4 regions of the Methylobacterium sp. 1A genome follow, and region 4 is predicted to be linked to each of the others. Evidence: riboswitches for the same ligand, from Rfam matches in the RefSeq annotation. Region 4 holds a riboswitch; each other region holds the start of a gene.
The links. A riboswitch is a leader RNA that binds a small molecule or an ion and turns the genes downstream of it on or off. The one in region 4 is predicted to bind cobalamin.

Region 1 (7,310 bases), 900 kb from region 4:
GTATCCCGCCTGCCTGGCGAGCCGGCCGAGGGGCTAATCGACCGCGTCTTTCACCCTGTCGAGCCCACGGCCGTGCGCCTCACCATCGCCGGGCGGTTCTGATGCGTCGTCATCGACCCGACAACATCGCGAACGCCTCCGCGAAGCGCGTAACACCGGTTTCGGTCGGTGATGGCGCCCGACCCAAACGAAGCGGTGACGCCGGACGCAGAGCCTCGATGGCTCGCGCGCATCGCTACGTCGTCGGCATGATGCCCCTGCTGGAAGCCATCATGCGAGACCAGGGGCGCTCCGCCCAGGCCGTCGCGACTGAACTGACGCGACGCGCCGTGCAAAAGCCGCGCGGCGGGGTGATCTGGACATCGGCGGACGCGCAGAGGCTCCTGCGCCGCTCAAGCATTGGCCGGGAGATGCATCGACACGGTGGTCAGGCGGGCGACGGGATCCCGCCAAGCCGCCGCGGCGTGGCAAGGTCGGACGGATAGGGGATGGAAAAAAGGGATGGTCCAATCGAAGGGTACGGCGCCCGGCGTCGTCCGGCGCCGTATCGGTCTGCTCTACCTCGTCCTGATCGCGGCCAACATCGCGGTGTGGTCCTGGGCCTACGGCCTGTTCGCGGGGCAGCCGGCCCTGCTCTCGACCGCGCTGCTGGCCTACGTCTTCGGGCTGCGTCACGCGGTCGATCCCGACCACATCGCCGCCATCGACAATGTCACGCGCAAGCTGATGCAGGCGGGCCAGAGGCCGGTCTCGGTCGGCTTCTGGTTCGCGCTCGGACACTCCACCGTCGTGGTGGTGGCAGCGGCCGCGGTTGCGCTGGCCTCGACCACCCTGATCACGGCCTCGGAAGGCTACCGGGAACTCGGCGGCCTGATCGGCACCGGCGTCTCGGCCGCCTTCCTCATCATCATCGGCATCGTGAACCTCGTTGTCTTGGTGGGCGTCTGGCGCGCGTTTCGACAGGTTAGGCGCACCGGCCGCTACGTCGAGGCTGACCTCGACATGCTGCTCGCCAACCAAGGCGTTCTCGCCCGGATCCTCCGGCCGCTGTTCCGCCTCGTAACGCGCTCATGGCACATGTACCCGCTGGGTCTGCTGTTCGCGCTCGGCTTCGACACCGCCACGGAGGTGAGCCTCTTCGGACTGTCGGCCGCCCAGGCGAGCCAAGGCACCGACATCTGGACGATCCTGGTCTTCCCGGCGCTGTTTACAGCAGGGATGACGCTGGTCGACGCGACCGATGGCGTGCTGATGCTCGGCGCCTACAGCTGGGCCTATGTCCAGCCGATGCGGAAGCTGTTCTACAACCTCACCATCACCCTGGTGTCGGTGGCGGTCGCGCTGGTGGTCGGCACGCTGGAGGCGCTGAACCTCCTGGCGGGCAAACTCAACCTCCAGGGCTGGTTCTGGCAGCGGGTCGCCGCAATCAACGACCATTTCGGCGTGATGGGCTTCGGCATCGTGGGCCTATTCGCGGCGGCGTGGCTCCTGTCGTTCCTTATCTATCGCCTCGGTGGGTTCGACCGTGTCGAGGTTAGACCGGCAGATGCCCCCTGACCGCTCAAGCCTAACAACCAGGACAACGGTCGATCCGTCCCGGACGCCACAAATCTGAACAACTTGTTTCCACACGTTGACGGATAGACACACCGCAGCCTAGCTTGAGCGTGACGGTTCCCCTCGGGGATCAAAAGGGAACGCGGTGAGGCCACGCCCGTGAGGGCTCGGCCGATGCCGCGGCTGCCCCCGCAACTGTAAGCGGCGAGTCCTTCATCACGACGTCACTGGGCGGCCTCGCCCGGGAAGACGATGAGAGGGCGACGACCCGCGAGCCAGGAGACCTGCCGTCAGCCGTGGTCACACGCGGAGCTTGCCGGGCGGGGTGTCCTGGGAGGTGTCGCGGCGTCGTGGTTCCCTTGCGGACGCGACTGCCGAGGCCTCGTTCGCGGTGACGTGCCACAGCCGTCCCCCGAGGCCGTCCCGTGTCCTATCCCGTTCCCACCGCGCTTCGGCGTAGCCTGGCGCTGTCCTGCGCCGCATCCGCGCTGCTCGTCTCCATTCCCGCCCGCGCGCAGCAGGTCGCCGCGCCCTTCGCCGATGCTCAGGGAGGCACGCAGGCCGCGGTCTCGCTGTCCGAGATCTCCGTCTCTTCCACCGGCGTGCCTACGCCGATCGCCAACACGGGTTCTAGCGTCACCGTCCTCACCGACCGCCTGCTTCAGGAGCAGCAGCGCCGGACGGTGCCGGATGCCCTGCAGCAGGTGCCGGGCCTCAACGTCGTGCAGACCGGCGGCGCCGGCGGCCAGACCTCGGTCTTCGTCCGCGGCACCAACTCGAACCACGTGAAGGTCCAGATCGACGGCATCGACGTCAACGACCCCTCGACCCCGAACCGCTCCTTCGATTTCAGCCAGCTGCAGACCTACGACCTCTCGCGGATCGAAGTGCTGCGCGGGCCCCAGAGCGGCCTCTACGGGGCCGACGCCATCGGCGGCGTCATCTCCGTCGTGACCAAGCGCGGCGAGGGCCCGGCCCGGGCGACGGCGACGGTCGAGGGCGGCTCGTTCGGCACGTTCAACCAGTTCGGCAACATCTCCGGCTCGGAGGGGATCTTCGACTACTCGGTTTCGGTCGGCCACATCCGGCAATCCGCCGTCCAGGTCACGCCGTTCGAATTGCTGCCTCGCGGGGTGCCGTTGCGGACCGCCTTCACCGACATCAAGACGGTCTCGACCAAGCTCGGGGCGCAACTCACCGACGAGTTCCGTCTCAACTACGTCCTGCGCTTCTCCGATAGCGCGTATCTAGATCAGGCCGACGGCGGCTTCCCGTACGCGCCGCTGCCGTACCGTAACCTCAACGACCAGCAGCAACTGATTATGAGGGGCGAGGCCGAGTGGACGCCGGTGCCGGGCTTCCACAATGTCTTCGGCGCGAACTACTCCAAGTTCGACCGCCTGTTCGCCGGCCCGCTCGACCCGCTAGCGCCGCCGACGCCCACCACCTACCTCGGTGAACGAACCCGGTTCGATTACCGCGGCGACTGGCAATTCTCACCCGGCAACCTCGTGCTGTTCGGTGCCCAGCGCGAGGATGAGCGCTTCGAGACGACCGGCATCGACCGGTCCAACGGCAACACCGCCGGCTTCGCCGAGCTTCAGACGATGCCCTTCGCGGGCGCCGCGCTGGTCGCCAACATCCGGCGCGACGCGAACGACCAGTTCGGCGGCGCGACCACTTACCGGGTGGCGCCGAGCTACATCGTGCCCGTCACTGGGACCCGCCTGAAGGGCAGCGTCGGCACCGGTTTCAAGCCGCCGACCCTAAGCCAGCTCTATCAGGACTATCCGGGCTTCCGCTTCTTCGGGAACCCGAACCTGCGGCCCGAGGAGAGCTTCGGATTCGACGGCGGCTTCGAGCAGCCGCTGTTCGACGGCTTCATGACCGTGGGCGCAACCTACTATCAGACCGACTTCAAAAACCTGATCCAGACGGCCTACTACCCGACCTTCTCCACCAACGTGAACGTCGGCCGTGCAACTGCCTACGGCACCGAGAGCTTCGTCGCCCTGCGCTTCAACGAGTTCTGGAGCGGGCGGCTCGACTGGACCACCACGGTGACGAAGGACGAGATCGTCCACCAGGAGCTGCTGCGCCGGCCCCGCAACAAGGTCAGCGCGACCGCGATCTGGAACCTGATGCCGGGCTTGACCATGACCGGCACGCTCATCGTGCTGGGGTCGTTCGTGGACGGAAACAGGGACTTCTCCGTACCCCGCCTGAAGGCCCCCGGCTTCACGCTGGTGAACCTGTCGGTCAACTATGCCTGGAGCGAGACCCTGACGGTGTTCGGGCGGATCGATAACCTGTTCGACCAGCGCTACCAGAACCCGACCGGCTTCCAGGGGCCGGGGCTCGCCGTCTTCGGCGGCGTCCGCGTGACGTCGTTCTGAGGTCGCGGATGCCGAGGCGCCTCGTGCTCGCCATGATGGCACTCCTGTCCGCCGCGCCCCTGAGCGCGGCGGAAGGACCGGTACGCGTTGTCTCGATGAACCTGTGCGCCGACGAGCTCGTCCTGCGGCTCGCGGATCGCGACCAGGTTCTGGCCGTCACCTACCTCGCCCGAGATCCACGTGGGTCGACCGTGGCGACCGAGGCGGTTGGGCTGCCTGTGACGCGGGGCCTGACCGAGGAGGTCGTAGCCCTGAAGCCCGACCTCGTGATCGCCGGTGCCTTCACGACCCGCACGACGGTGGGCATGTTGAAGCGCGTCGGCGCCCCCGTGCTCGAACTCGGCGTGCCGGCCGACCTCGACGGCGTCCGGGCGCAGATCCGGCGGGTCGCGGAAGCCCTTGGTCACCCCGAACGGGGCGAGGCGATGGTGGCGGCGCTCGATGCGCGTCTAGCCGCCATCGTACCGGCCAGGCAGCCTCTGCGCGCCCTGGTGATGCGTCCGAACGCCTTCACGGTCGCACCTGGCGGGCTCGGGGACGCGCTGATCCGCGCCGCCGGCCTCGTTAACGTCTCGGCCGAGATCGGGCGTGACCGCTTCGGGCAGGTGCCCCTCGAAGCCGCGGCGCTGGCGAACCCTGACCTGATCGTGGTCGATGAAGGCGCGCCTGGTTCGCCCTCGCTCGCCGACACGCTGCTGCACCATCCCGTCTTCCAGGCGCTCGCGCGAGCGCACCGGACGGTCGACATCCCGAACCGCCTCTGGACCTGTCCGGGGCCACAGGTCGCGGAGGTCGTGGCGCGGCTCGCCGAGGCTGCGAACGAACGGGCGCCCGGACCATGAAGGCCCCCATCACCGCGATCAGCCCGCCGGTATCCCGGCGCCTCGGCACGCCGCGGGCCAGGCGCGCCGTCGTCGTTATCCTCGGCATTGCCGTCGTCGGGCTGACGCTCGCCTCCATCGCCATCGGCTACTCGCCCTTCGACGTGCCCGCCGCCTTCTCGGACCTCATCGCCGGCCGCACGACGCTGCCGGCCCTGGTCCTGTGGGAGCTTCGTGTTCCGCGCGCCCTGCTTGGAGCCCTGGTCGGCTTCAGTCTCGGCCTGACCGGCGCCGCGATGCAGGGCTACCTGCGCAACCCGCTCGCGGACCCGGGCATCCTCGGCATCTCCTCCGCGGCGGCGCTCGGCGCGGTCGTCGTCTTCTACGGCGGTTTCGCCGCCACCATGAGCCTTGCCCTGCCGCTCGGCGGCATCGCGGGCGCCGGCGTCGCCGCGCTCCTCCTGAACGCGCTCGCCGCCCGCGGCAGCAGCACCCTCGGGCTGATCCTCGCAGGAGTCGGGCTGTCGAGCCTGGCCGGGGCTTTGACCGCGCTGGCGCTGAATTTGTCGCCGAACCCCTACGCGGCCCTGGAGATCGTGTTCTGGCTCATGGGCTCGCTCAGCGACCGCAGCCTGGACCACGTGCTCCTATGCCTGCCGCTGATGGCTGTCGGCTGGGCCCTCATGCTGTCGACCGGCTCCGCGCTCGACGCCCTGACGCTCGGCGAGGACACCGCCGCGAGCCTCGGGGTCCGTCTGGTCTCCGTGCGCCTGCGTCTCGTCACCGGTGCGGCCCTGGCCGTCGGCAGCGGGGTCGCGGTTTCCGGTGCCATCGGCTTCGTCGGCCTCGTCGTGCCGCACCTCATGCGACCCCTCGTCGGTGCTCGTCCCGGTGCGTGCCTGCTGCCGAGCGGCCTCGCGGGGGCGGTCCTGGTCCTCGCAGCGGATATCGGGGTGCGCATGCTCGCCACCCGACCCGAACTCAAGCTCGGCGTGGTGACCGCGCTGGTCGGGGCGCCGTTCCTGATCGTGCTGCTCCTGCGCGGTCGCGGGAGGCGGGCATGAGCCTCGGCCTGCACGACGCCCAGGTGACGCTGGATGGACGGACCATCGTCTCGGACATCGATCTGATCCTGGAGCCCAGTCGTTTCATCGGGCTGGTCGGCCCGAACGGAGCCGGCAAGACCACGCTCCTCCGCGTCCTAGCGGGGCTGATCGCGCCGACGCAGGGCCGGGTCACCCTCGACGGCCGTCCGTTGTCCGGCTTGGCCCGCGAGGAACGGGCCCGCCGCATCGCCGCCCTGTTCCAGGGGGCCGGGGTCGGCTGGCCGATGACGGTTCGCGAGATCGTGGCGCTTGGCCGGCTGCCGCACCGCCGGGCCTTCGCATCCCCCACCGAAGTCGACGATGCCGCGGTCGCACGGGCGATGGCGCGCGCCGACATCCTCCACCTCGCCGACCGAGCCGAGCCGACCCTGTCCTCGGGCGAGCGCATGCGGGCGCTGCTCGCCCGGGCGCTCGCGGTCGAGGCGCCGTGGCTTCTCGTCGACGAGCCGGTCACGGCCCTCGACCCGGCGCACCAGCTCGACGCCATGGCGCTGCTCCGGGCCATCGCGCGGGACGGTACCGGTGTCGTCGCCGTGCTGCACGACCTGACGCTCGCGGCCCGGTTCTGCGACCGCATCGTCGTGCTGGCCGGTGGCCGCCTCGTCGCCGACGGTACCCCGGAGGAAGCCCTGACCGACGTTCTGCTTGCCAGGGCGTTCGGTGTCACGGTCGAGCGGGGCTGGGCTTGCGACGGAACACTATACATCCTGCCCTGGGCGCGGTCCGGGGCTCAGACGGAGGAAGGCGATGACGTCACCATCACGGGCTGACGCGGTCACGACCCTGCTGCGCGAGGCGTTGGCGGATCCCGGCACCGCCTGGAGCCTCGGCAGCTTCGGGGCCATCGCCGAGTTCATGCGCGATCCCGACGAGGCCACGTCGCCGTTGCCGGACGGGCGCATGGGCCTGTCGACGGAGCGGGGCGCAATCGCGCTCGCTCCCGGTTCCGACCTGCGCCCGGTGGCCTACGAGACCGCGGTCACGTCAGGCTGGAACCACGCCGTCGCCCTGTGCCTGCCTGAGGCGAGCTGCTCGATGAACCGGCGCGGCGTGGTGACGGAGCTCGGCCCGGACCGGGACGCCGCCTGCGAACGGGACCGGGACGCGATCCTGTTCGACCTCGGCCTCGGGCTCCTGGCGGTCGATGCCTGCGTCCGCACGAGCGATCCGGAGGCCATCGCCTGCCTCCGATCCGGCGTCGGGCTTCCCTTGTTCGACCCAGCGAGCCCCATCGGCCGCCAACTCGTCGCGCTTAGCCCCCACCGGGTCTTCCTCGCCCGGATCGGCCGCATCGAGGTCTACGCCCCGATCCCGGGACCTGGCGGCACCAGCCCGGAGGGCCCTCACACCCATGTCCTGCCCAAACTCCTGCGCGGGGGCCGCACTCATGCGGCGACCACCCCGATCCCGGCGGGCTGGGTCCCCTGTGC
Region 2 (7,310 bases), 890 kb from region 4:
AGCCCGTGGACGGCACGAGGAAGGGTGAGCGGGTCGTGTTGAAGAGGGACGACGTCGGATCGACGGTAGCGGTCACGCCGCGCACGTCGTTCGAGTGGAAGCCGCCGCCGTAGTTCACATACAGTTCGGTGTCGAACCACGGCCCGAGCACGAGGCCGAGCTTCGGGTTGACGATGGCGTCCCGCGCCTTGCCGGAATTGGCCGGCGTGTCCGAGACGACGCTGGCGTAGTAACCGTCGGCACGGAAGCCGACGCTGGTGCGTAGCCAATCAGTCCAGCGGACCCGGTTGTCGAAGTAGAAAGCTCCGCTCGTCTCCAGCACGCGGTCGTCGAGTACGCCGGAGCGGTACTGGCGGTTCGTCGTATTGAACAGGCCGACGCGGATCGAGTCCGTGCGGGTCTGGACGCCGATCTCGTTCTCCATGGGCAGGCCGAACAGGTCACCCTGGAAGATGTGCAGGGCCTCGCCGCCGCCGATGATGCGTTGGTCGAGCTGGTGGAACTGGTCGCCATTGACCGGGTCGTTCAGGAAGTAAGTGAAGTCGTTGAACAGGTTGAGCTGCGAGCGGATCACATAGGCCGAGGCCCGGGTGATGCCGGTGTCGTCCGTCGCGCTGAACTTGCCCGAGATCGAGAAGCGGGACGTGTCGCCCCCGTCGGTTGGGTTGATCGTGCCGTAGCGGCTGATCAGCCCCTCTGTGACGGCCCGCTCAGGGATCTGGTTGGTGGCCGTCCACTTCGCCGCGTAAGCCATGCCGGTGACGGAGAAGCCGTCCAGCGCCGTTCCCTGGCTGTAGCGGGCCACGCCGTTGATCTTGCGCAGGGCGTCCGGGACGACCCAAGGGCCGTTGTAGACCTGCGCCTCGCCGGCCAGGAGGAGGTTGCCCTCGCCGAGCGGGACGTTGGTTATCGAGAGCGCCCGCTTGTAGCCGAAGCTGCCGATGGAGGTCAGGGCGACGTTCTTCGGCGTGCTGTCGAGGTAATCGATGCGCACCGAGCCGGCCGAGGCGAAGTCGCCGTCGCGCACGAAGTACGGCCCCTTGTGGAACTCCACCGCGCCGACGAGTTCGGGGATCAGGAAGTTGATGTCGGCGTAGCCCTGGCCATGGGCGTGGGTGCGCATGTTGAGCGGCATGCCGTCCAGGAACAGGGCGATGTCGGTGCCGTGATCCAGGTTGAACCCGCGCAGGAAGAACTGGTTGGCTTTGCCCTCGCCGGAGTGCTGGGTGACGATCAGGCCCGGCACCGATTCCAGCACTTCGCCGGGGCGGGTGACCGGAAGGCTGTTGACCTGCGCGCCCGTGATGACGCCGGAACTGGCGGAAGCCACGGGCGTGCTGATGCCGCCGATGCCGGTCGTGCCGCCCACATAGCCCGCGCTCGCGGCCGGACCGATCTGCGGGGACGCGGCTGCGGCGGTCTCGGCGGTGACGGAGATCTCCTCCAGCGTCGTCTCGCCAATCGCCGCGCTCGGGGTGGATCGGTCCTGAGCCGACGCTGTGCATGCGAGCGCAGCGAGGCCTAGACCCGACAGGGTCGAAAGTATTCGGGTGGGTGGGCGACGGGACACGAGACCTCGGGCGACGGCAGTGGCACGTCACCGCGAATGAGATCTCCACGCCGGGCATCGGCCCGGCGCTTCGACACCCGTCAGGACACCCCGCCCGACGCGTTTCGCGTGTGACCACGGCTGACGGCAGGTCTCCTGGCTCGCGGGTCACTGCCCTCGCACCGTCTTCCCGGATGACGCGCATCCAGTGACGCGGTGGTGCTGAGCTCGCCGCTTACAGTTGCGGGGGCAGCCGCGGTTTCGGGTTGCCCCACACCGCGTTCCCTTTTGATCCCCGAGGGGAACCGTCGAGCAAAGCTTAGCATTCGGGCTCCGCCGACCGTCAAGGCTTAAGATCCAGTTTACGTTTGAACGTCGGTCTTCATCCCTGGGGTGTGTCAGAGTGGAGACGCAGGCAGGCCGTCAGACGCCGGTCTGGGCGTCCAACATGCAGGCTTCTGGATCTACAGGTAGCTCAAGGCTGGCCAAGTCGCGGTTCGCTTCAGGCGCACCATGGCACGGCACGCCAGCCAGAGGGGAACGCTCACGGCGGCCGCGATGAGCCAGAGCGCGAGGGGCGAGCCGGCCTCGACCCGTCCCGACGACCCGGCAAGGCCCAGCGCCGTCGCGCCGTCGTAGAGGACGCGCAACAGCGCGAGGTGAAGCAGGTAGAAGAACATTGGCGCGCCGCCGAAGACGCGAAGGGCGCCGAGAAATCGCTGCGGCAGCAACTCGAACAGCGCCAGCAGGCCGAGGCCGAGCCCGAGCGTCAACAGCAGGAAATCGGCCGAGGGCGGGTACTTGGTCAGGTTGACGAAGGACAGCGCGGTGGCGAGCGGTGTGGCCCCTGTCTGCCACGGCATTGGCTCACCGTAGCCGTTGAGCCCGCGCAGGACGAGGAAGCCGACCAGGGCGGCCGCGCCCAGCCCGAGGAGCCCCACGCGCCGGCGCGCGGCGTCGACCCCGCCGGCGAAGAGCGGACCGAGGGCGTAGCCCGCCGCGATCACGCCGATCCACGGCAGGAGCGGGTACGAAGTCCGCGCCAGACCGCCCCAGGGCAGCGCGATCATCCCGCGCTGGTGCAGGATCGACCAGAGCACGTAGCCCGGCTCGTCCGCCCGGATCGTGACCCCGTCCAGCAGGTTGTGGCCGAGCATGAGCGCCAGGGCCCCGGCCATGAGGACGGCCCGCGGCAGCCAGAGCAGGCCGGCCAGCGCCACCATGCAGAGACCGATCACCCAGATCACCTGCAGGTACAGGATCGGCGGTTGGACGCTGCCGGCCCAGGCGAAGTTGACGAGCGTCAGCTCCAGCAGGATCAGGAGCAGACCGCGCTTGAGCAGGAAGGCGGCGGTCGCCCGTGCGCCGTGCCTCTGCCCGTGGAGGTGGGCCGACAGGCCGGTGAGCAGGATGAAGACCGGCGCGCAGAGGTGCGAGGCCGCCCGCGTCAGGAACAGGTCGGGCGGCGTCGCGGCGAGGTCCATCGGGTCGCGGACCTGCGCATGCAGGTAAAAGAACTCCCGCACGTGGTCGACGAGCATCAGCAGCATCACCAGCCCGCGCAGGGCATCGATGGAGACGATGCGCCCGGTCCTGGCCAATCTTTCCGTCGACGCCTCCAACGTGCCCGGATGCACGCCCATCAGAAGCGCGCCGTCATGCTGACGGTCACCCGCCGGGGTTCGCCGACGCCGACCCAGAAGGCGTTGTAGGAGCGCTCGTAGTAGGTCTCGTCGAAGATGTTATCGACGTTGAGCCCGAAGCGCAGGTTCTCGTAGCGGTAGTAGGCCAGGGCGTCGGTCAGCACGTAGCCCGGGAGTCGGAACCGCTCGTTGCCGCTGTCCCCGAGACGCGAGCCGACGGCCCGGACACCTCCGCCGAACCCAAAACCCTTCCAGTCGCCGACCTGGACCTCGTAGACGCCGAGCAGGCTACCGGAGTGGCGCGGGATGTTGAGGAGTGGCGAGCCGACCCTCAGGACCTCGTCGCGGGTCACGGCGGCGTCGATGAAGGCGTAGCCCCCGATCACCCGGAACTCGGGCGTTACTTGTCCAACGAAGCTCAGGTCGAAGCCCTGGCTGCGCACCGCGCCGGCGGCGATCTGGAAGAAGAAGTCCCGCGGGTCCGTGGTGAGAACGTTCTCCTTCTCGATGTGGAAGGCCGCGCCGGTCACGCTCAGACCGGTGAAGAGGTCGAGCTTGACCCCGGCCTCGTAGCCGAAGCCGGTCTCCGGGGCGAAGGGGCGGGTCGCGATGTCGAAGCCGGTGTTGGGCCGGAACGAGGCCGCCACGTTGCCGTAGAACGAGAGGAAGGAGAGCGGCTGGTAGACGAGACCCGCACGCGGTGAGAAGCCGGTCCGGTCCTGCTCAGTGCGTTCGTTGCCGACCTTATCGCGGAAGGTCTGGTTGTAGAAGTCGGTTCGGTTACCGAGGAGCAGCTTCCATTCCGGGCTGAGCGCGATCTGGTCCTGCACGTAAACGGCGGTGTTCCCGACATTCTCGCTCGCGCTGTAGCGCCGGGTGAAGGGCGGCTTGGGCTGGCCGTAGACCGGATTGAACAGGTCGATGGCGAAGGGGTCGATCCGCGGCGTCGAGCGCAGCAGGTTCTCGGTGCTGTTGTAGCGCTCGTGCTCCAACCCAAGCAGCACGGTATGGGCGAACGGCCCGGTGTCGAAGTGTCCGACGAGTTCGGCCTGCCCGATGGCCACCCCCCAGGTGAAGTCGTGCCGACGGAACTCGCGCAGCAGGGTGCGGCCGTCGTCGAGGAGGCCGGTCGCGCCGGTCTGCATGCCGGTCAGGCTGCCGGTGTTGAAGTGACCGGCGATCCGGAGCTGCCAGTCGGCATTGACGGCGTGATCGAGGCGGATCTGGAGGATCCCAGCCTCCGAAATAGAGTCGTCGCCCGGCTCGCCAAAGAAGCGGGAGCGTGGGACGAGGCCCAGGCGATTGTTCACCGCGACCGTCCCGCGGTCGAAGGTCTGGCGGTTGCGCAGGTACTGCGCCTCGACGGTGAGCTTGGTGTCCGGGCTGATCAGCCAGCTCACCACGGGCGCGGCCAGGACGCGATCGCCGTCGACGAAATCGCGGAAGCTGTCCTGCCGGGCGAGCGCGCCGTTGAAGCGGTAGAGGACGGTGCCTTGCTCGTTCAGCGGCCCGCCGGCGTCGACGGTGGTGCGCGCCGTGCCGAAGCTCCCGAACAGCGTGCCCATCTCGACGAAGGGCAAGGCCACGGGCTGCTTGGTCAGGATGTTGACGGTGCCGCCCGGGTCACTGCGTCCGTAGAGTGCCCCGCTAGGTCCCTTGAGCACCTCGATGGACTGGACATTCTGCGTGTCCGGGGCGCCATTGTAGCCGCGGGCGATGTTGAAGCCGTTGAAGAAGATGTCCTGGGTGGCGAAGCCGCGCACGGAATAGAGGGCGAGGTTCTGGGTGTCAAACAGCGTTGAACATTGACCCTGGATCGGCGTCGAACTTTGACCCCCTGGATGGGTATGGCGGGACGCCCCTGATCAGCCCGGCGAAGGCGGGTCGGGGTGGCGCAGCCGGGCTGATCAGGGGTCCAGCAGGCGCGACGTGTGTGCTGGCCTCAGGCGCGGTTCTTGAAGCGCCAGCTCTCGTTGCCGGTCTCGACGATCTCGCAGTGGTGGGTGAGCCGGTCGAGGAGCGCGGTGGTCATCTTGGCATCGCCGGCGAACACGCTCGGCCATTCCCCGAAGGCGAGGTTGGTGGTGACCACGATCGAGGTCGTCTCGTAGAGCTTGCTGATCAGGTGGAACAGGAGTTGGCCGCCCGACTGCGCGAACGGCAGGTAGCCGAGTTCGTCGAGCACCACGAAGTCGAGCCGCGCCAGATGGTCGGCGATGCGGCCGTGCCGGCCGGCGCGTGCCTCGGCTTCGAGCCGATTGACGAGATCGACGACGTTGTAGAACCGGCCCCGCATGCCATCCCGGATGCAGGCTCGTGCAAGGGCGATGGCGAGGTGGGTCTTGCCGGTCCCGGTGCCGCCGACGAGCACGACGTTGCGCTGATGCGCCAGGAACTCGCCGCCGGCGAGATCACGCACCAGCACCTCGTTGATCGGAGTGCCGTCGAAGGCGAACTCGGCGATGTCCTTGGCCAGGGGCAGTTTGGCGATGGTCATCTGGTAGCGGATCGAGCGTGCCTGCTTCTCGGAGATCTCTGCCTGGAGCAGGTCGCCGACGATCTGCTGCGGCTCGTGGGTGCGCTTCACTGCGACCTTGATGATCTCGTCGTAGGCGGCCTTCATGCCGAAGAGCTTCAGATCGCCCATGGTGGCGAGGATCTGCTGGCGTTCCATCATGGTGCTCTCCTTAGGCTGTCGTAGCGGGCACAGTCGGCGACCGGCTCGTGGCGCAGCCGCAGGCTCTCGGGCGTCAGGATGGTGACGGGCGTGGTCGGCTCGCGCTGCCGGGCGAGGATGTTGAGGACGACATCGGCCGAGTGGACGCCCTCGCGCAGGGCCTCGGCACAGGCCGCCTCGACCGCCGGCAACCCGTCACCGAGCACAGCGGTGAGGATCTCGACCATCTGCCGGTCACCCCCGGCACTGCCGGCGAGCTTGCGTCGAACCCGGTCGAGGGCGGCGGGCAGCACCCAGTCCTTGAACGGTGCGCCGTTCCGGAGCGCGCCAGGTTTGCGGGCGAGCACAGGGACGTAGTGCCAGGGATCGAACACGGTCTGATCCCGGCCGAAGGCACGCGCGTGCTCGGCGACGACGCGCCCGTCCTGCTGGATCTCGATGCGCTCGGCGTAGGCTCGCACTTCGACCGGGCGGCCAATGGCGGAGGCCATGACCGAGTATCGGTTGTTGTCGAAGCGTACGAGGCAGGTCGCGGACACCGAAGCGGTGACGGCGTGGAAGCCGTCGAAGCGGCCAGCATAGGGCACCAGCGCCGCCCGCTCGGCCTCGAACCGCTCCCAGACGGTGCGCTCGCGCTCCTCGGGATGCGGATGGGCCTTGGCGTAGGCGATAGCTCCATCGAGTAGGAGCGCGTTCAACTCGTCGTAGCTCTTCACCCGGACGCGCGGGGTGAAGAAGCGCTCGCGCACCAGCCCGACCTGGTTCTCGACCTGCCCCTTCTCCCAGCCCGAGGCCGGCGTGCAGGCGACCGGATCGACGAGGTAGTGCGAGCACATCTGCAGGAAGCGACGGTTGTAGGCGCGCTCGCGACCGACGAAGATCGTCTCCACCGCGGTCTTCATGTTGTCGTAGATGCCGCGCTGGCAGGTGCCGCGGAAGAACGCGAACGCCCGGTCGTGGGCGTCGAACACCATCTCCTGGCTCTCGCGCGGATAAGCCCGCACGAACAGCATGCGCGAGTGGCAGAGCCGGACGTGAGCGACCTTGACCGTGACGGTCGTGCCGCCGATCAGCACGATCTCGTGGCTCCAGTCGAACTGGTAGGCCTCGCCTGGGGCGAAGATGAGCGGCACGAAGGCCTGCGCCGTGACCGAGGCGCGCTCGCGCTTCCAGGTTTTGGCATAGCGCCGAACGGCATCGTAGCCGCCCTCGTAGCCGAGCCCGCGCAGCGCCTCGTAGATCCGGATCAGCGTCAGTCGCTCGCGGGCGGACCTGCCGGCGTTGGTGGTCAGCATCCGATCGAGATCGTCGCGCCACGGCCCGAGCTTGGGCAGAGGCTGCACGTCGCGCTCGTAGGTGAAGGCGGTGGCCCCCGACCGGATGACCTTCCGGACCGTGTTGCGGGAGACGTGCAGGTCGCGGACGATGTCCTTGATCGCGC
Region 3 (7,310 bases), 2.4 Mb from region 4:
CGAGCACCTGTGCCTCGCGGCGATCACGCTGCCGCCAGCGCTCAAGCAAATCCCGCCGGTGCCGCCGGGCACCCCCTACACGATCGAGATCTGGGACCGGATCGGCGGCAAGCTCGAGTTGCACCTCGCCACGATCTACCCGCTGACCGCGGCGATCGCCGCATTCGAGGCCGCCTGCCTGGAATGGCCGACGAACGAGGTCACCCTGCGGGATCGGGCTCGGATCGTGCGGAAGCGGGAGCTGCCGCCGCGGAGCGCCACCGGGTGACATTCCGGCCTCACACGCGGCAACGGGCCGCGACAACGGCTTGCCGCCGGAGCATCTACCCTAGAACGGCCGTATGCCGACCGCCGCCTACCTCGCGCCGCGCGCTCGCCGCCGAACTCATGATGAGCGAGAGCACCGTGGACGATTACGTCCGACGGGACCTCCTGCCGCCGCCGATACGCATCTCGCCCAGCTGCGTGCGCTGGCGACCGTGGACGCCATCCTCGGCCCCTGAGAACCCGAGATGGTCGGTTGAGGATCCGAGCCCAGAGGAGCGTGCGGCTTGCGCGATCGAGGCGTCGCGGCAGCCTACGCTTTCGGATCGAGCAGCCGCGGAGGGTGTCGCTCGGATACTCGCCGCCTCGAAAGAGCGGTCTCGGCCGACGAGGAAGGCTAAGGGCCGTTCAGCCGCCTAGCGATCACATTTGCGGTAACGCGATTTGGGACAGCACCGGCTCGGAAGAACGCACGATGCTTCCGCAGCGCTTCCGCGGCAATCTCTCAACCGCAGGGCTTAGCCCCCTAAGTCATTGAGAAAATTCTAGGGCGTCAGATTAGGCGCGACTACCCCCTCAACGATATCAACCCTTTAGCGTCAGCGCCAGGCAATCCAAGCCCGACTTCTCGCCAACAAAGAGCCGACTTTTACGCCTCTGCGCCATCAAACACCCGACTCCGGGTTGACTGGGCCCATACGGCTCGAAGATCGGTCCATGAGGATGCTCAGCCGCTCGCATCAAGGCGCGCATCGATGAGCAAGCCGCCGAATCCGAAGATAGAACCTCTGTTGGCGCCAAATCGAATCTCTGCGGGCGGCAGATCGAACCATATAGGTGCAATATATTGAAGGACGATAGAAAACCGCTTCAGCACCGAGCAACTGCGCCCGACAGCCACACGCTCCTATCCTCCGGCACGCCACCGACCTTGCTTCCACGCCGACGGGACGTCGAGTTCTCCCTCCCTCTCATCCGCTCGGCGAGCTGGATCAGCTGACGTAAGCCTGTCGACAGCATCACAACCACCTCTTCTCCGTCGGCCATCCCCGACAGGTCCATAACCCGGGCAGCAAATTCATGGCATCGTCGGGGGATGGCGGTTGTGCCATATGAGTGCGACGGCTCGGCCTCCTCGCGACATGACGCCTTGCCCGGCGAACCGGGAGCCGGGCAAGGTGAAACCGTGTCGAGCCAATGGTGGCGCCCGGTCGTGGTGAAGGTGGCGCTCGATAGGGTCGATGGTGGCGTACGGTCGCTGCTTTTCCTACCAAATGGCGACCAGAGCTTAGGCTTCGCCTCCCAACCTATCGAACGAACCTTGACGTGGGTCATCGCGGCATCGCGCCAAGTTCTCTCGCAGTGCCGTCTGCCATCGCGCCGCGAGGTTGCATCGCGTTGGCAATAGTGAGAACATAAGCAGAACGAAACGGACGTCGGGCCGATTGTCCCGGTTGAAAACCATCCTGAGGTTGAATGAGCGCGGGCGGGATCCGGCTGCCCTCGCTATACCGGTCGTGAGAGGAACGATGCGACCCCAGGGAGCGAGATGGCTTTTCTGACCGATGCGGAGAAGGACGCATTGTCGATCCGGCGGATGATCTTCCATGTGGTCGGCAAGGACCTCGACGAGCCGACCCTCCTGCCGGAGATCACCCCGCTCCAGGAGCCAGCCTTTTTCCTCGCGCGGGTGCGCTCGGCCCTGACCGGCAACCTGTTCGCGTTTCGCGTCGGTTCCGGCGTCGAGGCGGCGCTCCGCGGCATCGCGGGAGGCGGCGACTTCACGGTCGGGACGCAGGCATTGGCCCGGGACTTCCATACCCGGCACCGCTCCGGGACGAGCAACGGGGCGTTCCTCGTGTTCGAGCTCGGGGTCGGCACGGACGACCCGGTCTACGCGCTGGTCAAGTACGACCACGACGAGGTGGTCCGCTACTCGCTAGGGGCCGCACAGCCTCGCCTCGAACGGCTCCAGGAGGCGTTCGTGAAGAAACCGGAAGCCATGCAGAAGATCGCCCTGGTTCGCTTGGCGCCGGGGTCGGGCGGCCATGTGATGGTCCGCGACCGCAGCAAGAGGACGCACATCTCGGAATATTTCGAGGGCTTCCTGAACGCGCGCCGCGTGAACGAGCCGGGCGACCTGTCCGGCAAGCTCGTCGAAGCCGTCAAGGTCGCCTACAAGACCCATAAGCCCGATCTGCCCGCGGATGTGCAGGCCGGCGGCGTCAACCGGCTCTACGACGTTCTGCGGCAGGGCGGCCAGCGCTACGACCCGGAAGATCGCGAGCCGCTGCTGACGGCGCTCTTCGGCGTGCTGCCGGAAGGTGCGTCGATCCGAGGGACCCTAGAGCGCCAACTGCGGGACCGTGGCGTCGCGGAGGAATCGTTCGAGATTGATCCGGAGCGCGTGCAGAAGCCTCGTAAGCGCGTGATGGAGACCCAGGAGGGCGTGGTCGTGCTGTACGACGAGGCGCACAGGCCGACCCGGACGACGATGCCCGACGGGCGGGAGAGGATCGAGATCCTGACGGCGGGGGTCCTGAGGGACGATGTCGACACCGAGAACCGTTCACGCGGCCGTTGAGGCGAGCCGGTCTGCACCGGGCTTCGTCGTCAACGAGGACGCCGGCCGGATGACGGTCGCCGGGATGCTGTCGCGGGAGGCACTGACGGCTTGGCAGGCCGTCGCCGATGCCGGCGCGCCGTGGCTGACCCTCGACTGCCTCGACGGCTCGGACGACCACGTGGCGCCGCGGGATGCACCCGACGGCGACAGGGTGCGCGTGACGCTGACCTATGCGCACCGCGACGGAGCCGAGCACCTTTTCACGCCCGAGGGTTGGCGGTCCCTGTTGCTCGATGCCGACCGCGCCTGCCGCGTTTCGGCAGTGCGCCTAGCGTTCATCAGGGCCGCCGACGGCTTCCGCACTCGTGGGCACGTCGTCGAGCCTTGGGTCGAAGCCCCGGCGGTCGCCCCGGTGCCGGAACCCCGCCCGGAGGCCGGACCTAGGCGGGTCGTCCGCAGCCAATCCCCCGACCAGATGGCGCCTCCCCGGATCGAGCCCTACGTGGCCGGAGCCGCAAGGGTCGAGGGTCCCGCCGAACCGGCGTGGCGGGAGGCAGCCGGAACGATGATCGCCCTGTCGCTGCCGAACGAGCTCTACCGCGACGGCGCCACGCCCATGGCGATGCTCGCCGGCCAGCCGCCGCGCAAGCTCATGCTGGGGGACGGCGGTCTCGGCGCGGATGGGTTCGATGCGCAGCAGGCCGCCGCGGCCTGGGTTTACCTGGAGGGTACCGACGTCGAGGTGCGGCATACCTTCCTGTCTGCCGAGCTGTCGCGGGAGTGGACCGCGGGGGAGAGCTTCCGGGCGGGGCTGCCGAAGCGGGTCGGGCCGGCCCTGGACTCAGCCCGGCTTCTGTACAAGGCGCACCTACGCGCCGGCAGCAAGGACACGTTGAAGGCCTTGTCCGATCTGCGCAAGACGCTGTCCGACGAGGTACAGAAGCTCCTTCAGCAGTCCCGCGACCTATCCGCGGCCGTTTGGCGAGACGTGGCCGTGGCGATCGGCGCGCTCGTGGTCCGGCTCGCCATCGACGCCGCGAAAGGCGGAGGGGCCGGAGGGGCCGGCTTCGCCGGTCTGTACGCCGTCGTAGCGGCGTATGTCGGCATCTCCTACGCCGTGTCGGTCTCGACGAACCGCCGGTTCCTCGGCGTTGTCGAGGCGTCTAGGGCAGCGTGGCGCACCAAGCTCTATGGCTTTCTCGACGACACCGATTATGAAGCGCTGGCCGACGGCCCGCTCGCCGGGGCCATGGCTGCCTATCGGCGCACCGAAGGCCGAACGACGGCAGTGGTTTGGGTAGTGGTGTTCGTCATGCTGGCTGCCGCGGCCATGGAGGCAGGGTGGATCAATCCGGACGCGCTGCGCAGCTGGCTGGCGACGGCTCACGCCCGGGTGCCGGCACCTCACTAGGCGACGAGCGGATGGCCCGCGGGCCTGAAGCCGGCAGAAGGCGCCCGGGACTTCAGGCTTGGGCCGCGACGTCACCGAATGGGCGGATGACGTGTTCACGCCTTGGATCGACCTAACGCGGGAGGATGCCGTCAGCGTCACCTCGATGCCTTTGGGGCGGTGCTTGTCCGCATCTTCGGGAAGACCGCGCGCAGAAGCTCGTTTCCGGCGACGGTTGAGAGGGCCTCTCCAAGGATCAAGTCCGCGATCCAATACCTCTACGCTTCCGCCAATTGGTGCAGGTCATAGTCTCCATGCATTCCGGGATGGTGTAGGGGCGCGCTAAATTCGAGATACTACGTGAGCTATCCGTACGACTGGCATGGGTGGTTTTCGGCCAGTCTGCTTCAAAGTATCAAACTCAAAAAGCGGTCGTTCGACCTCTGGCAGGAAATGGCCGAGATCCGACAGCGGCATCAAGGCAGAGCTATCGGGACGTTCGCGTTGACTCACGAGTCCGTGAGGCTGTAGCTGGGCCGTGACGGTTCCCCTCGGGGATCAAAAGGGAACGCGGTGAGGGTGTAAGCCTGAAGCCACGGCTGTCCCCGCAACTGTAAGCGGCGAGCCCTTCACCACCATGTCACTGGGTCGCCCCGGGAAGACGGTGCGAGGGCGACGACCCGTGAGCCAGGAGACCTGCCGTCAGCCGTGGTCACACGCGAAACGCGTCGGGCGGGGTGTCCTGGCGGGTGTCGAAGCGCCGCCTCGTGAGGTGGTCGCCCAGGCCTCGTTCGCGGTGACGTGCCACTGCCGTCCCGAGGTCCTAGGCCCGTGTCCCATCCCGCTTCGCAATGGCGGCTTCGCGCATCCGTCACATCTTTGGCGCTCGTCTCCCTTGGTGTGCCCCCAGCGACTGCCCAAGGCCCACGAGCCGACGCAGCCCCGGCTTCGGTCGTTCTCGACCCGCTCTCGGTCGAGGGCAGCTACACCTCGGCCCCCACCTACCAGGTCAAGGATCTCTACAGCGGGACCAAGACCGTGACGCCGCGGCTCTCTCTGCCCCAGCAGGTCGACGTCGTGCCCCAGGAGGTCCTGCGGGACACCGCCGCCACGCGCGTCGAGCGCGCCTTGGATTACGTGCCGGGAGTCGGCAAGCAGAACGATTTCGGCGCCCAGAACCTCGCGCTCTACTCTGTGCGCGGCTTCGCCACCCAGGACATCTTCTTCAACGGCTTCAACATTGCCCGCGGTTACAACGGCGCGCCGGACACCCAGAACGTTCAGTCCATCGAGGTGCTCAAAGGACCGAGCGGGGCACTCTATGGGCGCAGCGACCCCGGCGGCACCATCAACATCCTGACCAAGCAGCCCGTGGCCTTGCCCTTCGTCGAGATGGGCACGCTGTTCGGGAGCTTCGGAACAGCGCGCACCACCGTCGACGCCGGCGGGCCACTGAACGAGGAGGGCACCGTCCTCTACCGCTTCAACGGCGCGCTCGCGAGGCAGGACAGCTTCCGCGATTTCGTCGACGGCGACCGCGTCCTAGCTGCGCCCGTGGTGAGCTGGCTGATCAGCCCGGACACCAAGTTGACCGTCGAGGCGCAATACCTCCGCAACCGCCAGACCTTCGACCGCGGGACGGTCGCAGTGAACAACCGCCTGGGCCTCGTACCGCGCTCGCGCTTCTTCGGTGAGCCGGGCGACAACTCGGTGTCAGAAGCCGGGATCCTGCAGATCCGCCTCGATCACGCCTTCAATGCCGACTGGCAGCTCAGGGTCGCCGGCCACTTCAACACCGGCAGCCTGACCGGCCTGCAGACCGGCGCGACCGGCCTTCTCGACGACGGCCGCACCCTGCTGCGCGAGTTCCGCCGGCACGACTTCACATGGGGCGTGGCCATCGGGCAGGCCGAGCTCGTTGGGCATTTCGACACCGGGCCGTTCGCCCACACCGTGCTGCTCGGCCTGGAGTACGAGCGCTACAACAGCACCGAGAACCTGCTGCGCTCGACGCCGCGGCTCGACCCCTTCGCCCTCGACCTGTTCAACCCGGTCTACGGCCAGCCCAAGGCGCCCTTCACCCGGCGCTACAGCGCGAGCGAGAACGTCGGCAACACCGCCGTCTACGTCCAGGACCAGATCGCGCTCAGCCCGGAATGGAAGCTGCTCCTCGGCAACCGGACCGACTTCTATAACCAGACCTTCCGCGACAAGGTCGGCAACGAGCGCGCGGAGCAGGACCGGACCGGCTTCTCACCGCGTGCAGGTCTCGTCTACCAGCCGCTCACCTTCCTCTCGTTCTACGGCAACGTGGCGGCCTCGTTCCGGCCCAACACCGGCTTCGACATCGCGACCCGTCCCTTCGCCCCCGAGACCGGCTTCGGCTACGAGGCCGGCGTCAAGCTCGATCTCTTCACCGGCCTGAGCGTGACCGGCGCGGCGTTCCACATCGAGAAGGAGAACGTCCTCACGACCGACCCGAGGGACTTCTTCTTCCAGATTGCCGCCGGCGCCGTGCGTAGCCAGGGCTTCGACCTGAGCTTCGTCGGACAGGTTACACCCGAGTTCCGGGTTATCGGCGGCTATGCGTTCATCGACGCGGCGGTGACCCGCGACGAGGTTCTCAGGGTTGGCTCGCCGCTCCTCAACATTCCGCGCCACTCGGGCAGCCTGCTCGGCGTCTACGAAGTCCAGGCCGGCGACTGGAAGGGCTTCGGGTTCGGTGGCGGCGTCCGGGCTGTCGGCTCGCGCCTTGGGGACAGCGGCAACGAGGGGTTCCGGCTCCCGGGCTACGTGTTGACCGACGCCCTGGCCTACTACCGCTACGAGAACCTGCGGTTCGGGCTCAACGTCGATAACATCTTCGACGAGACCTACTACGAGCGCTCCTACAACGCCTTCTGGGTCGGCGTCGGCGAGCCCCGGCGGGTGACCGTCAGCATGACGGCGCGGTTCTGATGGGCGTGCGTCCGGGCACGCTGGAGGCGGCGACAGAGGCATCGGGCACGACCGGCCGTATCGCCTCCATCGACGCATTGCGCGGGCTGGTGATGGTGCTGATGCTCCTCGACCACCTGCGGGAAACCTGGT
Region 4 (7,310 bases):
CCCGAGGGCGAGGTCTCGATCGCCATCGTGGGTAAGTACACGGGGCTGAAGGACGCCTACAAGTCGCTGACCGAGGCGCTGACCCACGGGGGCATCAGCCACCGGGTGAAGGTCAATCTCGAGTGGATCGAGGCCGAGGTGTTCGAGCGCGAGGATCCGGCGCCCTTCCTCGAAGGCCTCAACGGGATCCTCGTGCCGGGCGGCTTCGGCCAGCGCGGGGCCGAGGGCAAGATCCGGGCGGCCCGCTACGCCCGCGAGAAGCGCATCCCCTATCTCGGCATCTGCTTCGGCATGCAGATGGCGGTGATCGAGGCGGCCCGCTCGCTGGCCGGGATGCCGGAGGCCAACTCCACGGAGTTCGGCGACACCGCCGAGCCGGTGGTCGGCCTGCTCACCGAGTGGCTGCGCGGCAACGAGCTTGAGCGGCGCGCGGCGGCCGGCGATCTCGGCGGCACGATGCGGCTCGGCGCCTACGAGGCGAAGCTCGACCCCCAGTCCAAGATCGCCCAGATCTACGGGTCCGATCAGATCTCGGAGCGCCACCGCCACCGCTACGAGGTCAACATGGCCTATCGCGAGCGGCTGGAGGCCAAGGGCCTGCGCTTCTCGGGCGTGTCCCCCGACGGCCTGTTGCCCGAGACGGTGGAGCATGTCGGGCACCCGTGGTTCATCGGCGTGCAGTTCCATCCGGAGCTGAAGTCGCGCCCGTTCGAGCCGCACCCGCTGTTCAAGGGCTTCGTCGGCGCCGCGATCGAGCAGAGCCGCCTGGTCTGAGGCCGCGGCGGCGCGCCGCTGCTCGCGCGGCGGCCCGCGGCCCTATATCCTCGGTGCCGTGACCGAGATCCTCTTCTACCATATGCAGCGGCAGCCCCTGGAGAAGGTGCTGCCGAACCTCGTCGAGCGCTCGCTGGACCGCGGCTGGCAGGCCGCGATCCAGGCGGCGAGCGAGGAGCGCCTGCAGGCGCTCGATGACCACCTCTGGACTTATTCCGACGAGAGCTTCCTGCCGCACGGCACCGACCGCGAGCCCGACGCCGCGAGCCAGCCGGTGGTGCTCACGCTCCGGGACGTGAATCCCAACACCGCCTCGATCCGCTTCCTGGTGGAGGGCGCCGACCTGCCGCCCGACGCCGGGCAGTACGAGCGGATCTGCATCCTGTTCGACGGGACCGACCAGGACGCGCTGCTGCGCGCCCGCGAGCAGTGGAAGCAGGCCAAGGACGCCGGTCACGCGGTGGCCTACTGGCAGCAGGACGAGTCCGGACGCTGGAACAAGAAGGCTTGATGGTGGCCCCCCACGCACGTCTCGCGCGCGCCGCGCTCGCCCTCGCCCTGGCTCTGGCCGCGCCCCCGGCCACCCTCGCCCAGGACGCGCCGCACGGCCATCCCGCGGAGAGCAAACCGGCGCAGCGCGGACCGGAGGGGCGCCGCCTGCCGCCCGATTCGACGACCAAGCAGAGCGTGATGCTGCCGGACGGCCGGACCCTCGACTTCACCGCCACCGCCGGCAGCCTGCCCCTCGTCGACGAGGCGGGCAAGCTGCAGGCCGAGATCGCCTACGTCGCCTACACGATGGCGCCGCAGGCCGGCCGGGAGCGTCCCGTCACTTTCGCGGTTAATGGCGGCCCGGGCGCCGCCTCGGCCTATCTCAATATCGGGGCGATCGGGCCCTGGCGGCTGCCGGTCGGCGGCGACAGCATCAGCCCGTCGCAGCCGGTGACGCTGACGCCCAACGACGGGACGTGGCTCGGCTTCACCGACCTCATCTTCCTCGATCCCGTGGGGACCGGGTACAGCCGGGCCGCGGACGGGAACGGCAAGGCCTACTGGTCGATCGATTCCGACGCCTCGACTCTGGCGGCGACCATCGCGCGCTACCTGCGCATCAACGACCGCATGGCGAGCCCGAAATTCTTCGTCGGCGAGAGCTACGGCGGCTTCCGCGGCCCGCTGATCGCCGAGAAGCTCCAGGAGGAGATCGGCGTCGGCCTGTCCGGCATGGTGCTGCTCTCGCCGGTGCTCGATTTCGCGTGGCTGGAGACGCCGCGGGCCAACCCGTGGGGCTACGTGCTGAAGCTGCCCTCGCTGGCGGCGGGCGCGCTCGAGCGGGCCGGCACGGTGCCGACGCCAACCCTGCTCGGCGACGCGGAGGCCTACGCCTCGGGCCCGTACCTGAGCGACCTGCTCAAGGGGCCGAGCGACACGGCCGCCGTCGCCCGGATGACCGAGAAGGTCGCGCCCCTCGTCGGTCTCGACCCCGCCCTGGTGCGTGCCCAGGCGGCGCGCCTCGCGACCCGGAGCGTCCAGCGCGAGATCGACCGCGCCGAGGGCCGCGTGACCAGCGCCTACGACACCGGCATCACCGGCTGGGACCCGAACCCGGACGCCGCCCAGTCGAGCTTCGAGGATCCCCAGCTCACCGCCCTCCAGGCACCGCTGACGAGCGCGATGCTCGACCTCTACGCGCGGACGCTGAAATGGCCGGTGACCAACATGCGCTACGAGCTCCTGAACAACGCCGTCAATCGCGGCTGGAGCTGGGGCTCGGGCCGGCAGGCGCCCGAGGTCCTGTCGAACCTGAAGGGCGATCTGGCGCTCGACGGGCACCTGCGCGTCCTCGTGGCGCACGGCTTCACCGACCTGGTGACGCCCTACTTCGCCTCGAAGCTCCTGCTGGCGCAGGTCCCCGCCTACGCCGCCGGCCGCCTGAGCCTCGCGGTCTATCCGGGCGGGCACATGTTCTACACGCGTCCGGATTCGCGCGCCGCCTTCCGGACGGACGTGGAGCGGATGTACACGGACGCCCTGAAGGTGCGCGACGCCGGCTCGACCCGTCCGGCCGGAGCCCCCGCCGAACATCTCAGGACCGCGCCGTAGCGCCTCCGGCCCGCCGCGCCGGTCACGCGTCGTCGAAGGCGAGGGCCTCGGCCGGGTAATCCACCATCGTCCGGCGCTGCGCGTCGGTGTTCTGCCACTCGCCGACCTTCATGTAGCGGCCCTCGAGATCGCGGACCTCGACCACTTTCCCGATGGTGGGGATCGACTGGAAGCCCTGCGGCCAGTTCGACGCGAAGTAGAAGACCTGCTCGACGTGGTCCGAGAGGTGGCAGATCCCCGGCCCGAAGGTCCCCAGCCCGAAGACGAGGTAGCGGCCGTTCACCAGCGCCGCGACGTCGGAGATCAGCGACTCGCTCTGGATCTCCACCGGCAGTCCGCGCCGCTCGGCGTACGCCTCCACCTCGGCGATGACCGGGTTCAGCCTGTTCTCGAAGACGAGCTTGACCGAGCGGATCCGACCCTCGGCCAGGAGCCGGTCGATGACCATCCGGTAGAACGCGAAGGGCGGCTGCGGATAGTGCGGATCGACCCAGGTGCTGAAGATGTCGCCCGACCGGATGTGGATCAGGAGTTGGTCGTGGGGCTTCACCGGGAAGCTCTTCGGCAGGCCGTTGAACAGCGGCCGGATCACGCTCTGCACGATCGCGCGCGAATCCGTCGGCCCCCGCAGCGCGGTCACGCGCTCGAACTGCGTCGGGTCGAAATACAGGCCCGACAGGAAGTAGCCGTCCGACGGCAGCGGCTCGTCCGGCGGGATGAAGGTGATGCCGTCGCAGGTCAGCCGCTCGGTCAGGAAGATCACCTTGCTGCGGTCAACCTTGGGCACCTTGATGTACTTCAGGTTGAGCGCCTTCGCGATGGACACCGCGATGATGTACTGGACGAGGCAGTTGCCGAAGGCGCCGTTCTCGAACAGCGCCAGGCCGACCAGGGCGTGGCTGGCGCGGTCGGGCGCCGACTGGAGCGCGTAGGTGACGTAGACGTTGGCGCCGGGCTTCTCGTTCAGGAGCGTCACGTCGAGGTCGAGCATCGCCCGCAGCGCGATCAGGTCGACCGCGGCCTCGTCGGCGCGGATGCCGATGCCGGCGATCCGGGCCGGTTCGGGCGCGGCGATCCGGACCGCGCGCGCCCAGGCCCGCTCGTCGGGGACGATCGCGGCGACGAGGGCGTCCGGGGTCGCGGTCCAGCCGGCGAAGCCCGGCTCGGCCCACGTCACGCCGTCCTGCGAGACCGCCACCGCGACGTCGCCGGGCTCCGCGGGAACCGCCCCCTCCCCCGGCCGCAGGGCGACGGAATGGATCGGGAAGCGGCCGCCGAGGTCGACCTCGAGCCACGTCGTTCCCGTGCCCGCATCGGAGACGATCCGCGGCTCACGGCCGGCCGCGAGATCGACGAGAACCGGGGTCGGATCGTCTGTCGGGGCCATCGGGTCTCCGGGAGTTCAGCGCCCGCGCCGGGGCCGGGCGGGTATCGGGTGCGGCGGTGCCCGCTCCGGGGCGCGGCCGTCAAGCCCGCCCCGATCGCGGGGCGGGCGCGGGAAACGGCCGCGATCCGGCGCCCCTCCGTTGTGTCCCGGCGGCCATGCGTCTACAACGGCCGGGCGACGGTGCCCCGGAGACGGGGTGAAAAGGGAATGCGGTGAGGGGTTTGAGGCCCCGATTCCGCGGCTGCCCCCGCAACTGTGAGCGGCGAGCGCCCGCCATGCGCCACCGGAGCGATCCGGGAAGGCGGTGGGCGCGCCGAGCCGCGAGCCAGGAGACCTGCCGTCGCGACAGGATCCCGCAATGCCGCCGGTGGGGCGGCTGGAGACGCTTCTGATGACGACGCAAACCCTCGCCCCCGTCGCCGCCGGCACCCGCGCGTCGGAGCGCCCCATCGCCGTCGCGCTCGCGGCCGTGCTGGGCCTCGGCCTGCTGTTCATGGCGGGTTTCTCGCCGGCGATCGCGCTCCACAACGCGGCGCACGATTTCCGGCACACCCAGAACTTCCCCTGCCACTGACCTCCCCGGACCAGGGATGATCATCCGGCTCCTGTCGGCGGCCCTCGCCGCCGGCTTCTTCGCGGCTGCCATCGTGACGGGCCTCGAACTCACGCTGACCTCGCCGCTGATCGTCGCGGCCGAGCGCTACGAGCAGCAGGAGGCGCCGAACCGGGCTGCCAAGGCGCTCCCGATCAAGGCGTTCCCGATCGTGCTGGCTCATGCCGGGCACGACCACGCCGCCCCCGACGCCGCGCCGGAATGGCAGCCCGCGCCCGGCCTGCCGCGGATGGCCTTCACCGGGCTCGCGACCCTCGTGGGCGGCGTCGGCTACGCGCTGCTGCTCGGCGCGGTGATGCTCGCCTGCGGCCGCGAGCCCACGCCGCAGGTCGGCCTCGCCTTCGCGGTGGCGGGCTTCGCCAGCGTCGCCCTCGCGCCGGGCCTCGGCCTGCCGCCGGAATTGCCCGGCAGCGCGGCGGCCCCGCTCGCGACGCGCCAGGCGTGGTGGGTGATGACCGCCGCGGCGACCGGCATGGGGCTCTACCTGATCACGATCCGCCGCGCGCTGATCACGATCCTCGGGGGGCTCGTCCTGATCATCGCGCCGCACGTCGTCGGCGCCCCGCAGGCGCCCGAGGCCGCGTCCGAACTTCCGGCGGCGCTCGCCGCGCAATTCGCCGCGCGGTCGCTCGCCATCAGCTTCGTGTTCTGGATCCTGATCGGGCTGGGGCTCGGCTGGGCGTGGCAGGCCTTCGCCCGCGGCGCGGATCGGGGAGCGGCCCGTGCCTGAGACCGTTCTCTACGTCTGCACCACCTGCCGCCGGCCGGACGACGACCCCGACGGGCCCCGCGCCGGGGCCCGCCTGCTGGAGGCGCTCCGGGCGCGGAGCGGCGCCACGCCGGACCTGCGGGTCGAGGCGGTGGAGTGCCTGTCGGTCTGCAAGCGGCCCTGCACCGTGGCGGTCGCCGCGGCCGACCGCTGGACCTACGTCTACGGCGACATGGATCCCGCCGCCTCGGCCGAGATCATCCTCGGCGGGCTCGCGGCCTACGCGGCGACCCCGGACGGCATCGTGCCCTGGCGCGAGCGTCCGGAGGCGTTCCGCAAGGGCGTGATCGCCCGCATTCCCCCTTTCCCAGAACCCCGCCCGGTCCCCGCCGGCACCCTGGAGCCCGCGGAATGACCCTCGTGAACAAGATCCCCTGCACCATCATCACCGGCTTCCTCGGGGCCGGCAAGACGACCCTCGTCCGCCACGTGGTCGAGAACGCCAAGGGGCGCCGCCTCGCGATCCTGGTGAACGAGTTCGGTGATATCGGCTTCGACAAGTCCTTCCTGGCGGCCTGCGGCGTCGAGGGCTGCACCGAGGACGCCATCGTCGAGCTGCCGAACGGCTGCATCTGCTGCACGGTCGCGGACGATTTCGTGCCGGCGCTGGAGACCCTTCTCGGCCGCGCCGAGCCGCCGGAGCACATCCTGATCGAGACCTCCGGCCTCGCCCTGCCGAAGCCGCTGGTCCAGGCATTCCAGTGGCCGGCGATCCGCTCGCGGGTGACCGTCGACGGCGTGGTCGCGGTGGTCGACGGCCCGGCGGTAGCCTCGGGCGCCTTCGCGGAGGACCCGGAGGCCCTCGCGGCCCAGCGCGCCGCCGACCAGTCGGTCGACCACGACAACCCCCTGGAGGAGGTGTTCGAGGACCAGCTCCTCTGCGCCGACCTCGTGGTCGTCAACAAGGCCGACCTGATCGACGCCGCGACGCGGGCGCGGGTCCGCGCCGAGGTCGAGGGGCACCTGCCCCGCGCCGTGAAGGTGGTCGAGACCGAGAACGGCGCCATCGACCCGCGGGTGCTGCTCGGTCTCGGCGCGGCCGCCGAGGACGACCTCGACGCCCGCCCCTCGCACCACGGCGAGGGCGAGGACCACGACCACGACGATTTCGAGACGGTCGCGCTGCCGGTGCGCCCGGCGGTGACCGGGGGGGATCTCGCGGCCCGGGTCGAGGCGGCGGCCGAGGCCGCCGGCGTCCTGCGCATCAAGGGCTTCGCCGAGGTCGAGGGCAAGCCGATGCGCCTCGTGGTGCAGGGTGTCGGCCGGCGCGTGACCCATCATTTCGACCGCCCCTGGCGGTCCGGGGAAGCCCGCGACGGGACGCTGGTGGTGATCGGCCTCAAAGGCTTCGACAAGGACGCCGTCGCGGCGGCCCTCGCGGGATGAGGCCGGTCGCGCACGCCCGCCCGGACTCGCGCTAGGGGCCGCCGCGGTGCATCTCGTGCGCATCGATGCCGTCTCCCTCGACGAGGGCGAGGCGGCCGTGGATCTCGGGCAGGAGCCCGGCGACCTCGTGGTGCTGTCCTTCACCGACAGCGACCTCGCGTCGGTCGGGCAGGCCCACGCCGCGGAGCCCGGCCTGCCGAGCCTGCGGCTCGCGAAGCTCGCCAGGCTGCGGCACCCGCTCTCGGTCGACCTCTACGTCGAGCGCGTCGTGGCGCGCG

Region 1: linked by a shared signal. The riboswitch ahead of ACX9MN_RS12415 (TonB-dependent receptor plug domain-containing protein) and the one ahead of ACX9MN_RS08015 (CbtB domain-containing protein) in region 4 are both predicted to bind cobalamin.
Region 2: linked by a shared signal. The riboswitch ahead of ACX9MN_RS12405 (TonB-dependent receptor) and the one ahead of ACX9MN_RS08015 (CbtB domain-containing protein) in region 4 are both predicted to bind cobalamin.
Region 3: linked by a shared signal. The riboswitch ahead of ACX9MN_RS19220 (TonB-dependent siderophore receptor) and the one ahead of ACX9MN_RS08015 (CbtB domain-containing protein) in region 4 are both predicted to bind cobalamin.

Annotation. Positions count from the first base shown of each region.
Region 1 covers NZ_JBYQVE010000001.1:2,524,109-2,531,418, forward strand. The annotation lists gene ACX9MN_RS12405 (TonB-dependent receptor) at 1-102, shown strand, start outside; gene ACX9MN_RS12410 (HoxN/HupN/NixA family nickel/cobalt transporter) at 502-1,557, shown strand; cobalamin riboswitch at 1,655-1,863, shown strand; gene ACX9MN_RS12415 (TonB-dependent receptor plug domain-containing protein) at 1,983-3,953, shown strand; gene ACX9MN_RS12420 (ABC transporter substrate-binding protein) at 3,962-4,795, shown strand; gene ACX9MN_RS12425 (FecCD family ABC transporter permease) at 4,792-5,838, shown strand; gene ACX9MN_RS12430 (ABC transporter ATP-binding protein) at 5,835-6,650, shown strand; gene ACX9MN_RS12435 (DUF6925 family protein) at 6,628-7,310, shown strand, end outside.
Region 2 covers NZ_JBYQVE010000001.1:2,516,308-2,523,617, reverse strand. The annotation lists gene ACX9MN_RS12405 (TonB-dependent receptor) at 1-1,570, opposite strand, end outside; cobalamin riboswitch at 1,679-1,874, opposite strand; gene ACX9MN_RS12400 (acetyltransferase domain-containing protein) at 2,014-3,192, opposite strand; gene ACX9MN_RS12395 (TonB-dependent siderophore receptor) at 3,192-4,955, opposite strand; gene istB (IS21-like element ISMex39 family helper ATPase IstB) at 5,135-5,866, opposite strand; partial or broken gene istA (IS21-like element ISMex39 family transposase) at 5,872-7,310, opposite strand, start outside.
Region 3 covers NZ_JBYQVE010000001.1:3,988,987-3,996,296, reverse strand. The annotation lists gene ACX9MN_RS19235 (hypothetical protein) at 1-268, shown strand, start outside; gene ACX9MN_RS19230 (nucleoid-associated protein) at 1,814-2,848, shown strand; gene ACX9MN_RS19225 (hypothetical protein) at 2,814-4,241, shown strand; cobalamin riboswitch at 4,746-4,938, shown strand; gene ACX9MN_RS19220 (TonB-dependent siderophore receptor) at 5,121-7,178, shown strand; gene ACX9MN_RS19215 (acetyltransferase domain-containing protein) at 7,178-7,310, shown strand, end outside.
Region 4 covers NZ_JBYQVE010000001.1:1,627,005-1,634,314, reverse strand. The annotation lists gene pyrG (CTP synthase) at 1-774, shown strand, start outside; gene ACX9MN_RS08030 (DNA polymerase III subunit chi) at 833-1,285, shown strand; gene ACX9MN_RS08025 (S10 family peptidase) at 1,285-2,877, shown strand; gene ACX9MN_RS08020 (discoidin domain-containing protein) at 2,900-4,264, opposite strand; cobalamin riboswitch at 4,426-4,620, shown strand; gene ACX9MN_RS08015 (CbtB domain-containing protein) at 4,656-4,838, shown strand; gene ACX9MN_RS08010 (CbtA family protein) at 4,855-5,607, shown strand; gene ACX9MN_RS08005 (DUF1636 domain-containing protein) at 5,600-6,001, shown strand; gene cobW (cobalamin biosynthesis protein CobW) at 5,998-7,032, shown strand; gene cobN (cobaltochelatase subunit CobN) at 7,079-7,310, shown strand, end outside.